DNA from 3 places in the Methylobacterium flocculans genome. Region 3 is predicted to be linked to each of the others. Evidence: predicted binding sites of a transcription regulator. Region 3 holds the regulator's gene; each other region holds the start of a gene.

Region 1 (4,747 bases), 580 kb from region 3:
ATGCTCAAGCGCGCGAACGCGCGGCTCGCCGGCGCGCGGCTCTACCTGCTCGCCTTCATCTTCACCCTGCCCGACATCCTGTCCGCGCTGGTCGGCTTCGATTGGACGCCGCTCCTACCGGCTGGATACGAGGGCCTCGGCGTTCGCATCGGCGCAGGCCTCTCCCTCGCCCGCCTGGTGCTCGTCCCCGCGCTGAAGAGCATGCGGGACGCGGCGCGCCGGTCCGGCCCCGACGAGGGGCCCCGCTGATGGACTGGCTCCTCAACCCCATCGGCAAGGTCGCCGGCTTCTTCGGCTCGGGCATCATCAAGGTGCTCGGCGACAGCGTGCTCGGGCCGATCCTGAAGACGCTGCAGAACGGCCAGAACGCCCAGAAGGACGTGGCGGTCTCGGTCATCCAGGCCGAGATGGCAGCGAACCAGGCGCGGGCGGCGATCGCGCCGGCCTTCAAGGGCCTAATCTACAGCATCGGCATCCCACCCGCGATCCACTTCGGGGCGACGTGCCTCTCGCACACCTTCGATCTCGGCTGGCCGATCACGCCCCTGCCCGCCGAGTACGTGCCGATCGAGGCGACCATCCTCACGGCCTTCTTCATCTCCTCACCGCTGACCACCCTGGCTCGCGCCGGTGCGGCTCGCCTCCTGAAGGCCTGAGACCATGGATACCTCCTTCCTCGCGGGCGGCCCGATCACCTGGGCGGCCCTGGTCGCGTTCGCGCTGTTCCTGGTGGCCGTGCTGAAGGCGGTCGATTGGGCCGCATCGAAGCTCAAGTCGCGCGAGAAGGAAGCGGTCAGCCCCCTGGTGCTTGACCTCGCCTCCGTGAAGCTCAACGTCGAGCGTCAGGGCGAGGCGCTCAACGCCTTCAAGGTCGAAGTCGCGCAGAAGTACGTCACCGGCGACGTCATCACCCGCCTTGAGGGGCGAATCGACGGCATGGTCTCGTCGGTGCGCGAGGAGATGCGAGCGACACGGACCGAGCTGCTCGACGCAGTCCTGAAGGGGCGGCAGCCGCATCGCTGATCCCCGCTATCCACCATCGTCCACATCGCGCCCCGGAGCTTCGGCTCCGGGGCTTTCGTCGTTCTTGGCTGGGTTTGCTCAGGTTGCGACCAACTCTGGATCCGCTCCTATTGCATCATCCGTCCCTTTCGTCCGGCGACCGCCATGCTGCATCAGGCGCTCGCGGATCTTCGCCAGAGGCCCGTTCGGCCCGGTACCTTCGGCATGGGCTTCTGCAATCGCTGCCGTCGCGACGCGGACGAACTCGGCGTCGGACAAGCCCATGCTCATGGCCAAGGCGTCCAGAGCGTGCAGTTCGGCGGCCTGCTCTTCGAACGTCATGGTGGCCCTGCGCGGCTGATCAGGCGCCTTGGAGGCTTTCTGCGAAGTCCTCTGGTATGTCCCCGAACTGACCGAGGATCGTCGCCGCTTCGAGTTCGCCAGTTTCGTCGTCCGCCACGACCTTGAGCGCGGCCGTGCCAGGCATCCGACCGGCCATCGCCTCAGCCTTCTTCAGCGCGCCGCTTTCAGTCGGCGACACCTCGCGGTCGCCCGGTACCAGGCGCTTCCGCTTGATCGCGAACGTCTGCACCATGAACGTCGTCTTCATCGCCATGTGACCGCTCCTACCACCAACCCCTGTCCACAGACTGTCCCCGTTATCCACACGCGGCATAGCCGAGCTTGACCGGGAACCCTGCGACTGTTTGTTCTCTTTCTGTTCTAGCACAGGAGGAAGCAGCGGTGGGCCTCTATCGGGTCGACGAACTCGCGAAAGCTGGGGACAGCCTCGTCCGCATCCCGATCCAGGGGGCCACGCTCTGCGCAGGCTTTCCATCGCCAGCCGACGACTTTCTTGAGGGCGCGCTGGAGCTGCCGCGCTGGCTCGCGCCGAACCCGCCCGCAACCTTCGCTTGGAACATCTCGGGCGACAGCATGCGCGGCGCCGGCATCTTCGACCGGGATCTCGCCGTGGCCGACCGCAGCCTAAAGCCTGGCAACCGTAGCGTGGTGGTGGCGATCGTCGACGGGACGATGAGCGTGAAGCGGCTCCATGTCGAGGGCAACGTCATGCGCCTCGCTTTCGACAATCCTGACCTGCCGGCCTTCGCGGTCGACGATTTCGCCGAGGGTGAGATCTGGGGCGTGATCCGCTTCTCCATCCGCTGGCACGTGGCGCGCGCCGGACTGGTGCGATGAGCCGGGCCATCGCGCTGATCGACGGCAACAGCTTCTATTGCTCCTGCGAGCGCGTGTTCGATCCCAAGCTCGCCCGCGTGCCGGTCATCGTGCTCTCGAACAATGACGGCTGCGCCATCGCCCGCACGGCCGAGGCCAAGGCGCTCGGGATCAAGATGGGTGATCCCTTCTTCAAGATCCGCGAGCAATGCCGGCGCGACGGCGTGCGGGTGTTCTCCTCGAACTACACCCTCTACGGCGACATGAGCGCCCGCACGAACGCGGTCTACCGCGACTTCTCACCGGCCGTGGAGATCTACTCCATCGACGAGAGCTTCCTGGATCTCTCGGACGTGCGCGATCGGGACCGGATGACCCTGGCCCGGGATCTCTGCGCCACGGTGCGGGCCTGGACCGGCATTCCGACCTGTGTGGGCATCGGCCCAACGAAGACGCTGGCCAAGCTCGCCAACCACATCGCCAAGACGATCCCGGACTGCGACGGGGTGTGCGACCTGACCGATCCGGTGGCCTACGATCACTGGCTCTGCCGGATCTCGGTGGCCGAGGTCTGGGGCATCGGCCGGGCCTCGCTCGCCAAGCTGATGGGGCTCGGCGTCGACACGGTAGCGGATCTGCGCGACCTCGACCCTCGGCCTGTCCGAAAGGCCATGACGGTGGTGGGTGAACGCATCATCTACGAGTTGCGCGGGCTCGCCTGCCTGCCGCTCGAACTGATGCCAGCCCAGCGCAAGGGCTGCGCCGTCACCCGCTCGTTCTCCCGGCGCATCACCGAACGCGAGACGCTGGAGCAGGCGGTGGCCGCCCACGCGACGCGGCTCGGCGAGAAGCTCCGGCGCGGCGGGCTCGGCACCACGCATGTCTCGGTCTTCTACCACACGAGCGAGCACGACCGCGGCGACCCGATGCGCTCGGTCTCGACCACCGTAACGCTGCCGGAAGCCACGAACGACACGCTGGCGCTCATCAAGGCGGCGCAGGCGGGCGTGGCACGCACCTGGCGCGAGGCGCCGGGCGGCAAGCCCTGGCGCTACAGCAAGGCCGGTGTGGTCACCACCGACCTGATGACGCTCGACATGGCGCCGCGAGCACTGATCGGGCAGCTCGACCGGGAGCGCAGTGCGCCGCTCATGGCGGCCATGGACGCCTGCAACGCGCGCTTCGGCCGGGGCTCCGTCGTGCCGGCCCGGGCCGGGCTCACCGAGAAGCGCACCTGGTCCACGAAGTTCGAGATGCGCAGCCCACGCTACACGACGCAGGTCAGCGAGCTACCGACGGCACACGCTTGATCACGCCCTCTCCGGCCGGGCCAGCAGGATCGCCGTGCGCACCATGAGACAGCTTTGTGGCTACAGCGCCTAATCGGCGGATTTCTGCAACTCCGCCATCTGTCGGAATAACTCATCCGCCACCGGCTGAGCGAGCAGCAGAACCGCCTCGGTTCCGGTTGCCTTCTCCAAACGAACAGCCAGCGTCCGGCCTCCGTCGATCAACTCGACGCCAAGTACCCGGATAGCAGCGAAGACGTCGGGTTTAGAACTGTCGGACACGTTACGCTCCGCAAAGGACGAGCCTTCCCCTACTGAGAGAGGCGGTCAAGGGATACTTGCGGACGATCCTCACCCCTTCTCGTGCTCGCGTGCGAGGGCTCGCAGCGCCTCGGCGTAGAGCACGGCAGCCGAGGGAGGGACGTAGAACCCCTGCGAGGATCGCTCCTCGATGCGATCGGCCGTTGCCCGCATGCCAGCGGGAGACCGGTCTGGGGTATCGTCGGCCAGAGGCTTGGTTCTGCGATCTCGCTTATCTGGCATGCATGCTTCCGTCGTCGCGTCGGCTCCTGACGAAATAATGGTCACCGCCCGAACTGCCACAGCGGCACCGCGCCCGCCGGCCGGCCCGGCGTGTCCCGGTAGAAGGCCGTGTTCAGTAAGGCGATGCGTCTGGCGGTGATGGCCGAGACCTTGGCGTCCGACATCACGATCGCGCCGCAGAAGTCCGGCCGGATAATGCCCGCCTCCGGATGCACGCCGAAAAGGTCGAGGGTCGTCCAACCGAGCGCAGCCGCCTCTTCGGCCCACCGGTCGAGGAAGTTGACGCACTTCTCATGCGTGGCGCCCCAGGATTGAAGCGTAAAGCCGGGGCATGGAACCACACTCGGGCGCAGGTTGAGGAAGCCTTGGCGCCATAGCTTTGGGTCAGCGGGAATAATCGCGGGCAACGGCATCAACATCGGGTGTGGGTTCGGCATATCGCGCGAACCTGTGTTTCGATTGAAACGAACCCGAAGCAGGTTCGGTGAACCTGCGAGCACTAAGTGCTCTGATATCTCACCTCAGGAAAAATCCCGTGACATCAGTGAGATAAGTGGTGGGCGCGACAGGGATCGAACCTGTGACCCCTACCATGTCAAGGTAGTGCTCTCCCGCTGAGCTACGCGCCCTCATCCGCGCCGTCCGGCGCCGATGACGGGGGCTATAGCTTGGGGTCCGGGGGGACGCAAGGCCTCTCCCGCTCCGAAAAATTTCTCCTGCTCGAAAAATCCCTC
Region 2 (4,747 bases), 2.2 Mb from region 3:
TGCGGTGTCGTTGCGCCGGCGCAAGGCGATGGGGTCGAGCCGCAGCGCATGCGCCATCTCGTCGACGGCGCTCTCCAGGGCGAAGAGGTAGGGCACCTCGGGGGGAGCGCGCATCGGCCCCGGCGTGTTGCGGTCGACCCGCACGGCGCGCTCGTCGGTGCGCACGTTCGGGCAGGCATAGAGGCTGGCGGTGACGTCGGTGCCCTCCATCGCGAAGGGGTCGAACCGCGAGGCGATCACCGTGGCCTTGTGGACGAGGGCCGTGAAGCGCCCGTCGGCCGTCGCGCCGAGCCGGATGTCGTGGCGGGTCTCGGGCCGGTAATTGGCGATGGTGAAGGTGTCGCGCCGGCTCGGCACCAGGGCGACCGGACGGCCCAGGGCCCTGGCCGCCAGCGCCACCGGGGCCGTGTACTGCGCAAGGGCGAGCTTCGAGCCGAAATGGCCGCCGATCAGCCCGGCCACCACGCGGATGTCGGCCGGATCGAGGCCGAGTTGCGCGGCGAGACCGTGCCGGACGGCGCCGAGGTAGCGCGAGGGCTCGTAGACCGTGAGGCGGGGTCCGTCCCAGGCGCAGGTGGTGGTGTACAGCTCGATGGGGTTGTGGTGCTGGATCGGCGTCTCGTAGCGCGCCGCGACGACCGCATCGGCGCGCGCCAGCCCCGCATCGGCGTCCCCGCAGGCGGGATCGTGGTGCTTCGGCTTGAGATCGGCGAGCCGCACGGTCTCGGCACCCTCCGAATCGAGGCCGTCCGCGAAGGGGGCGGGCTCGTAGCCGACGACGACGCGGGCGGCCGCCGCGCTGGCCGCCTCCACGCTCTCGGCCACCACCAGGGCGACGATCTGGCCCGCATAGGCGACCGCGTCCGAACCGAGGGGACGGTGGCCGCTATTGGCGTAGCCTCCCGCCATGAGGTGATCCACCGGCCGGATCGACCCGGCGAAGTCCCGATGGGTGAAGATGCCGAGGGTGCCCGGCACGGCGCGCGCGGCCGCGAGGTCGAAGCCGGTGATCCGTCCACGCGGGATGGTGCTCGTGACGAGGGCGGCATGGGCGAGGTTCGGCAGGCGGGTGTCGGAGGCGTAGCGCGCCGCGCCGGTGACCTTGGCCGGCCCCTCGACGCGCGGATGCGCGCGCCCGAGCCAGGCCGGACGGTCCGTCGTATCGGCCGGTATCCCCATCGGATGTCCCCCCTCTGTCGTGAGGGTAACCCCGGCCGGCGCGCCGGCGATCCGGGCGCGACGGCACGTCGCTCGGGGGCGGATGTCCGGCCCGGGAGCCGGACGGACTCGTCTCAGCCCTTCCAGTTCTTCAGCGCCGCGAAGGGGCTCGCCGAGGGGTCGGGGGCAGGGGGGTTCAGCACCGGCTCCACCTGCGCGATGGCATCCGCTAGGGAAAAGGCGGTGCCGCTCGTCAGCTTGCCGCCGGCGGCGTCCTTGTGGCCGCCGCCCCGGAAGCGCCGGGCGCCGTCGAGCGCCGTCTCGTTGTTGGAGCGGAACGACATCGTGCCTGCCCGCTGCACATTGAGGACGCGGCTGGCCCGGCCGCTCGCCATGATGAGGTCCGAGACGCGCTGGAAGGTGCCGGCATCGAGGCCGAACGACATCAGCGTGCCGTCCGAGAGGGGATGGAACAGCTCCGAGCGGGCGAGCACGCGGGCGATCCGCATGCGGGTGGTGAGCGTGCGGTCGTCGGTCGCGTCGTCGGCGAGGTAGCGGTCGAGGATGGCGGTGCGCAGCGCACCCACCTGGCCCTCGATGCCCGCCGGGGTGGCGCCGTCGGCGAGCAGCCGCGCCACGCCGAGGAGCAGGTCGCTCACGAAGCGGTCGTGCCAGGGATGGCCGATGGGGACGAGGTTCGAGACGTTGTCCCAGAACACCTCGTCGAGGCTCAGGCCCGCGCGGAACTCGGGCCGGTCCTTGCGCCAGAGGTCGACCGCGTCCACCGCCGTCACCAGGGCGCCGAGGATCGGGTCCGCGTCGGCCTCGCGGGTGGCGTAGAGGGCACGGTGCTCGTAGGCCATGCGGGTGGCGCAGCGCGCCTCGTCGATGAGCACCACGATGTTCGGGTCCTCGAGGTCGAAGCGCTGCACGCCCGGCGCCTCGGGGTGGGGCTGCGGCTCGAGCTTCTGCTCGCGGAGCTGATCCACCGACGAGGCGTGGTGGTCGAGCACGATCAGGCGGTGGCGGGCGGCCTCGTCGCGGCGGCGGTTGAGGGCGGCGAAGCTCTTGATGAAGCTGACCGCCACCGCCTCCAGGCCGAGGTCGGTCATCACGATCATCTCGGGGCTCGCCGCCTTGCCGAGGCGCTTCAGTTCGGTCTCGACCACGGGGCCGACATCCGAATAGCGCGGCACGTGAACGATGCGCGACACATCGGCGAACTGGCCGACCACCGTGGAGGCGCCGTAGCCGTCGAGGTCGTGGTGGGTGATCTGGGTGACGTTCACGGTCAATCGGTCCTCGGGCGAATCGCCGCCCCGGGCGGCTCTGTCGTGGCCCTTATGCGGCAGGTGGACCGCGACGGCGAGCCCCGGAGCGGCCGGGGGCCGTTCGCGAGACCGCGCGTCCAGCGACGCCGCGCGGTGCAGAGGGGGGACGCTAAAAACCGGCGGGAGCGGGATCCCGCTCGCCCGCCTCCTGGTCCCGTCGCACAGCCTCCGCCGCGTCGGTTCGACGGTGGACCGCTGCGACGCCCGGCTTGATTCCGCGGGCCGAACCGGGATGGTGCGAACAGACCACGAACAGATCGCGCGAGGAGACCCGCCCGCGATGGACCCGGACGAGGCCGGCCAGCCCCGAAAGATCATCCACATCGACATGGACGCGTTCTACGCCTCCGTGGAGCAGCGCGACGACCCCGCGCTTCGGGGGCGTCCGGTGGCGGTGGGCGGCTCGCGCGAACGCGGCGTGGTGGCGGCGGCGAGCTACGAGGCGCGGGTCTTCGGCGTGCGCTCGGCCATGCCCTCGGTGACGGCGCGCCGGCTCTGCCCCAACCTCGTCTTCGTGAAGCCGCGCTTCGATGTCTACCGGGGCATCTCGGAGCAGATCCGGGCGGTGTTCGCCGAGCATACGGACCTGATCGAGCCCGTCGCCCTCGACGAGGCCTATCTCGACGTGACCCACAATCGACAGGGGCTGGCCACGGCCACGGAGGTCGCGCGCGCGATCCGGGCGGCGATTCGCGAGCGCACCGGTCTCGTCGCTTCGGCGGGGGTGTCCTACAACAAGTTCCTGGCGAAGGTCGCTTCCGACTTCCGCAAGCCCGACGCCCTGTTCGTGATCACCCCCGCGATGGGCCCGGCCTTCGTGGAGGATCTGCCGATCGGGCGCTTCCACGGGGTCGGGCCGGTGACGGAAGCGCGCATGAAGGCGCTCGGCATTCTCACCGGGCGCGACCTGCGGGCCCAGAGCCTGGAGAGCCTGGTCGCACGGTTCGGCGCCTCGGCACCCTACTATTACGGCGTCGCGCGGGGCCTCGACACACGGCCGGTGCGGGTCAACCGGGTGCGCAAGTCCATCGGGGCCGAGAACACCTTCTCGGACGATTCCGCCGATTACGCCGTGCTCGCAGGTCGCCTCGCGCCCCTCCTCGACAAGGTCTGGGGTGCGGCCGCCGCCCGGGAGGTCCGGGCGCGCACCGTGACGCTGAAGGTGAAGTTCTCGGATTTCGAGCAGATCACCCGGGCCCGCTCGCTGCCCGGCTTCGTGCCGGACCGGTCGGACCTGGAGCGCATCGTGCTCGCCCTCCTGCGGGAAGCCTTCCCGCTCCGGCGCAGCGTGCGCCTGCTCGGCGTCTCGCTCTCGGCCCTCGAACACGGGCCGGCACCGGAGCCGGAGCAACTCGGCCTCGCACTCTGAGGGCGCGCAAACGAAAGGGGCGCCACCCTCTCGGATAGCGCCCCTCCCGGACCAGCAGGTTCCGTGCGCGGAACCCGCGATCACCCTTAGTTGAAGGGATCGATCTCGGCGGACTCGTAGCTGGTGACTTCCATGCCGACGCAGATCTCGGAAACGATGGGGGCGGACCACTTCATGACGTCTCTCCTCATGGCGGTTGATTGATGGGCGCCGGAATCCGGGGGCTCGCGGCGCTGGAACCGAGGGAAAACCCTTAGTTGAAGGGATCGATCTCGGCGGACTCGTAGCTCGTAACTTCCATGCCGACGCAGATCTCGGACACGATGGGGGCGGACCAGGTCATGGGGAACTCCTTGGCTGTCAACACCCTTGATATGTCGTTGTGTTGGGCACAACACAAGTGGGCACTACACTTATATTTCTCATATGATCGTGGGTGTCGGGCCGGAGAGGCCGCGAGGCCGGCGAAATGCCGCCTGCAATCAGAGATATGGTGCCGGCCGCCCTGAAACCAGGGCGATCCTCCGGCTCACCCGGGCTCCGAAGAGCGACGCCGTACCGCCGTCGTCACGCGCGGCCGCGTTTCACGCTTGACGACCGCGGAGGCGCGGCGCACTCACGCGCCGCCGGGCGGCGCGCGGCCTGATTCAAGGCCTCGCCCGCGCCCCGGCCTCCACCGACGAACCCCATGCCCAGCGACCATCCCGAACGATCGCCCGTGCCGTGCGCGGCCGTGTCCGGTTCCGTCCCCCGACGCTGAGGCTCGCCCGAGGCCCGCGCGGCGGCCGGTCCGGACCGGCTCGCCCACGGCCGGATCAGGCCGAAAGCCGAGGTTGAGCCCATGAACGAGATCGCCCCCTTCCCGACCGGCATCGACCCGGCCGTGCTC
Region 3 (4,747 bases):
CTGCCCTGGATCGGTGCGGCCTTCATCCTCGGAATGATCGCCGCGCTCGGCGGGTTCTTCCTCTGGCGCGGACGCATCCTCACCGACGACACCCAGGAATCCGGCCGGAAGATCCTGCGGTTCAATGCCTTCGAGCGCTTCACCCACTGGATGACGGCCGTCTGCTTCATCATCCTCTCGCTGTCCGGCCTGAACTACATCTTCGGCAAGCGCCTGCTGATGCCCCTGATCGGACCCGAGGCGTTCGGCGCCATCGCCCAATGGGCCAAGTACAGCCACGTCTATCTCGCCTGGCCGTTCATGTTCGGTGTGGTGATGATGTTCGTGGTCTGGATCAAGGACAACATCCCGAACCGCATCGATTGGGCCTGGATCAAGGCGGGCGGCGGCTTCATCGGCAAGAAGCACCCCCACGCGGCCCGCTTCAACGCCGGCCAGAAGGGCGTGTTCTGGATGGTCGCGGGCTTCGGTGCCGCCATGGGCGTCACCGGCCTGATGATGCTGTTCCCGTTCGCGCTCCTCGACATCAACGGCATGCAGGTGATGCAGGTCATTCACTCGCTGATCGGCATCGTGTTCATCGCCGGCATCCTGGCGCACATCTACATCGGCACGCTCGGCATGAAGGGCGCCTACGATGCCATGGGCAGCGGCGAGGTCGATCTTGCCTGGGCGCGCGCCCACCACGACCTCTGGGTCGAGCAGGAGCAGGCGAAGACCGCGAGCGGCCCGCAATTGGGTCGGGGTCGCCACCCCGCTCCCGCTGAATAATCTGCCAGGCCGCTCGGGCGGCGACGAGGATTACGACCATGAAAGCCTTCATCGTCGCCGTGATTGCCGCCATCGGCCTCGGCGTCCTGGCCATGTACGCCCTGACCAGCAATCAGACGTTCGCCTACCAGGCCTTCGCGACCACGGGGGCACGGGTGTCGGAGCCTGGCACCAACCTCGTCGGCGAGAAGTGGACCGGCGATCCGAACACCAACGACACCGGTGAATCGGCGCACGGCAAGGCGACCGGTGAACCCTCGCATCCGAAGCGCTCCTGAAACCCGAACGACGTCCCGTGCACCGCACGGGTACGGCCGCGCAACGAGTCCGGAACCAGGGGACCGAGCATGATCCACCGCCTCTCCATCGCCGCGCTCCTCTTGTCGACGAGCCTCTCCGTGCAAACGGCGTCCGCGCAGGATGCGGCGCCCGCCCGCGGCCCGGCGAACCTGTGCCAGGAACTCGTGGCCTTCGTGAAGAAGCCGGAGGAGAAGAAGCAGGAAGCCGCGACGCCGGCATCGCAATCGACCGCCGTCTCGAACGCCTCCGGCAAGAGTGACGGTCAACCTTCGTCGTCCGGTGGGCCGACGCAGCAGAGTTCCGGGCTAAGCGGGCCGACCAAGCCGGAGACCCAGGCTCCGACGGCCGACGCGCGTCCCGGGACAAGCGATGGCAAGGCCACGTTGGCGCATGCCAATGCTGCCGCGAAGAGCCCGCCCGCCCCGGCCGCGTCCGCCCCGAGCCCGAAGCCGGATGAAGCGGTCATCAGCCGGATCGAAACGGCTGCCGCCTCGAACGATCAGGTGGCCTGCCGCGCCGCCGCACGCACCATGCGCGTCGCCGGTGTCGTCATGACCCCGGCCCTTCTGGCTCTGGCCGCCCTCGATCCGAAATTCTACGGTGCCGAGCAGCCCTGAGGCGTTGGTCCGGTCCAAGCCGATCTGCGCAACCGACGGCGACGTCGCTGCTGCGCAAGGCATCAGGCGCGTCGGCTGTGCGGACCATTGGGCTTCCTGTGGCGGGATCCCCCTCGCAGGCCGCGAAGGTTCTTCCCGTGGAGCTGCTGAAGGTTAGGCTGCGGTACTCGCGATTTCGCGCGCCGCTTTACAGCTTCGATGATGTCACTGATCCACGGGGCAGCTGACGGGCAGCCGACCTCGATCGTCTCTACTTAATACGTCGAGTTTCTCACACCGTGATCCGCTTGGCCGCCGGATCGCGAGCTTTGTGAAGCACCACACTTCCGCTGCCTTCTCGCCTCGACGCTGAACCTGGTGTGAATCTCGCTCCGTTTCACCCCGTTCCAGGGGCGATGATCGCGATGGTCTTCCCGCAATTCTGTTGCGCCGCCGTGTGTCCCCTGCCACGGGCGGTTCCTTGGGGACCCTCGCCGGAACGATAGCTCCGCCGCCATTGATCCGCCTAAGGCCGGCGCGCCCTGCTCCGATAGACGCAAGTTTCGGCGTCATATGGGAACTCTTGCAGAACACTTGCGGAACGTTTAACGTGTTCGTGGTTTGTTTCTGCGGTCGCACGCCGCAGCCCACGGCTCCAACGAAGAGTGTTCCGCATGTTGACGCGTAAGCAACTGGATTTGCTCCAGTTCATCCAGCACCGGATGCGCGAGAGCGGCGTTCCTCCCTCCTTCGACGAAATGAAGGATGCGCTGGATCTCAAGTCGAAGTCCGGCATCCATCGCCTGATCACAGCGCTCGAGGAGCGCGGCTTCCTGCGCAGGCTGCCGAACCGGGCCCGGGCCATCGAAGTAATTCGTATGCCGGAGAGCTTGAGCGGCGACGCTGTCGGCGGACGCAGCAGCGTTCCATCGGAGCCGCGTCGGTTTACTCCGAGCGTGGTCGAGGGCGGCAAGGGCAAGGCTCCCCCGGCGGGCGCGTCGGTGTCCCGTCTGCCGACCACGCAGGCGATGGATGAGAGCGGCCGGGCGGTCACGATTCCCGTCATGGGTCGGATCGCGGCCGGTACGCCCATCGCCGCCATTCAGGAGCAGAGTCACTCGGTGACGATGTCTCCGGATTTCCTCGCCGGTGGCGAGCATTACGCCCTCGAGGTGCGGGGCGATTCGATGGTCGATGCGGGCATCCTGGACGGTGACCTCGTGGTCATCCGCAAGCAGGACACGGCGAATACCGGCGACATCATCGTGGCGCTGATCGACGACGAGGAAGCGACCCTGAAGCGCCTGCGCCGCCGGGGTTCGTCCATCGCGCTGGAGGCGGCCAATCCCGCCTATGAAACCCGTGTGCTCGGGCCGGATCGTGTGCAGATCCAGGGACGGTTGGTCAGTCTCGTTCGACGCTACTGAGCCTCGTCGTCGGGTCCGGCGTCGGCGTCCTCCGCGTTCGGCGTGTTCGATCCGGATTTCGTGGGCAGGCTGGGCGTGGTGGGCTCTGAGACGGCCACCGGGGGTGTGCTTGACGTGCGCCACGGCACCGTTTCGCCGGGACGACGTGCCGTCGTCACGATGGGCCCGTCACGGGTCAGTCTGATCGCTGTCGCCCCGTGGGTCTTGAGGAAGGCACGGTCGACGATCACTTTGGCCGCGCAACCGGGCGGAGCCTCCCGTTGCGTGATCAGGATGTCGGCCCTGGCGCAATCCTCGGGCAGCGCTCGCTTGTCGGTCGCAAGTGCGATTGTGCGCCCGTCGCTCATCTGCAGGGTACAGCCCAGACGGTCGCAACGCGCGGCCGGAGATGCCTTGATGTCCGCTGCTTTTCTGCCGTCGCCATCCGCCTTGAGCCATTGTTCGAGCACGAAGGCCGGGGGGCGACCGAGCATCGCGAGGCGCCCGGTTCGGTCGCGGATCGCCGCGCCGGCGCCATCACGGTCGATATAGAGGTCGTACCGGTCAGGCCGGACTGCGAGGCCGATGCCGACGATGGCCGGGATCAGACCGAGCCAGCGCAGGGACGACGCTGGCAGGGTGAGCATGACGACGGCGCAGGCGAGCAGAGCCAGTGCGCCGGTGCCGTATGCGGGTACGACGTAGGTCGCATGTCCGAACTCGGCAATCCAAGTCGAGATCGTGAGCATCCCCCGCACTGCCAGCCCCATCGCCCACCAGACCGGCTGATCGAGGGCGAAGGGATAGGCCAGGATTCCGAGCACGGCGGCGGGCATCACCGCCAGGGAGACCAGCGGCAGGGTCAGGGCATTTCCCACGAGGCCGAAGGGCTGCACCGTCTGAAAATGGTAGGTCGCGAAGGGCGCCGTAGCGATCTGTGCCACCAGGGTGGTGGCCAGCGTTCCGACAATGGCGGCGAGCAGCCATCCGACGGCGCGGGCGAAACGACCTGCGCCGTCGCGCCGGAACGCATGGCCGCCGAGCAGCGGCGCACAGGCGATGAGGCCGGCGACGGCTCCGAACGACATCTGGAAGCTCGGCCCCAGGACACCTTCCGGCTCCCGCGTGAGGGCGATCAGCGCCGCCAGAGCGAGGTTGCGCATGCTCAGGGCGGGGCGGTCCACCAAAATGGCGCCCAGCATCACCAGCGTCATGATGAGGGAACGTTCGGCGGCGATATCCCACCCTGAGAAGACGCAGTAGGCCGTCACGCCGAGCATCGCGCAGGCGGCAGCGATCTTCTTGATCGGCCAGTGCAATGCGAGGAACGGCACCAGGGCGAGGATGGCGCGGACCAGCCAGAAGACCACGCCGGCCGCCAGCACCATGTGGAGCCCGGAGATCGAAACCACGTGATAGATGCCCGCCGCCCGCAGGACATCGTTGGTCGCGCCGCTGATGAGGCCGCGCTTTCCGGTGACCAGGGCGGCCGCCACGGCCCCGGCCTGACCGCCATTGGCATCGGTGATGCGCCGCGTAAGCGCGTTGCGAGCCGCATCGATCGTCGATGCGAGGCGGGCCTGCCATGGCACCGTATCGTGCGGTGGCAGGACTTCGATCTTGCCGACGAGTGACCCGACCGCGCCGATTCCGCGAAAGAACGCATCGCGTGCG

What was found. Region 3 encodes LexA, which represses DNA repair genes until DNA is damaged. Its sites were predicted from a motif close to TGTTCNNNNTGTGTTCNG; they were not measured.
Region 1: OF380_RS19460 (LexA family protein) is a predicted target of LexA. The motif match lies at 1,711-1,728, and genes of this name have one in related genera.
Region 2: dinB (DNA polymerase IV) is a predicted target of LexA. The motif match lies at 2,727-2,744, and genes of this name have one in related genera.

What each region holds. Positions count from the first base shown of each region.
Region 1 covers NZ_CP107532.1:4,106,326-4,111,072, reverse strand. Annotated here, with positions in the region: gene OF380_RS19485 (hypothetical protein) at 1-249, shown strand, start outside; gene OF380_RS19480 (hypothetical protein) at 249-656, shown strand; gene OF380_RS19475 (hypothetical protein) at 661-1,023, shown strand; gene OF380_RS19470 (hypothetical protein) at 1,102-1,344, opposite strand; gene OF380_RS19465 (hypothetical protein) at 1,364-1,618, opposite strand; gene OF380_RS19460 (LexA family protein) at 1,747-2,202, shown strand; gene OF380_RS19455 (Y-family DNA polymerase) at 2,199-3,491, shown strand; gene OF380_RS19450 (hypothetical protein) at 3,561-3,752, opposite strand; gene OF380_RS19445 (hypothetical protein) at 3,822-3,944, opposite strand; gene OF380_RS19440 (hypothetical protein) at 4,055-4,432, opposite strand; tRNA gene OF380_RS19435 (tRNA-Val) at 4,568-4,642, opposite strand.
Region 2 covers NZ_CP107532.1:5,691,704-5,696,450, reverse strand. Annotated here, with positions in the region: gene OF380_RS27095 (xanthine dehydrogenase family protein molybdopterin-binding subunit) at 1-1,179, opposite strand, end outside; gene OF380_RS27090 (dimethylmenaquinone methyltransferase) at 1,293-2,447, opposite strand; gene dinB (DNA polymerase IV) at 2,770-3,858, shown strand; gene pqqA (pyrroloquinoline quinone precursor peptide PqqA) at 3,945-4,034, opposite strand; gene pqqA (pyrroloquinoline quinone precursor peptide PqqA) at 4,112-4,201, opposite strand; gene mgtE (magnesium transporter) at 4,700-4,747, shown strand, end outside.
Region 3 covers NZ_CP107532.1:3,522,828-3,527,574, reverse strand. Annotated here, with positions in the region: gene OF380_RS16645 (formate dehydrogenase subunit gamma) at 1-771, shown strand, start outside; gene OF380_RS16640 (hypothetical protein) at 810-1,049, shown strand; gene OF380_RS16635 (hypothetical protein) at 1,119-1,688, shown strand; gene lexA (transcriptional repressor LexA) at 2,342-3,094, shown strand; gene OF380_RS16625 (ComEC/Rec2 family competence protein) at 3,088-4,747, opposite strand, start outside.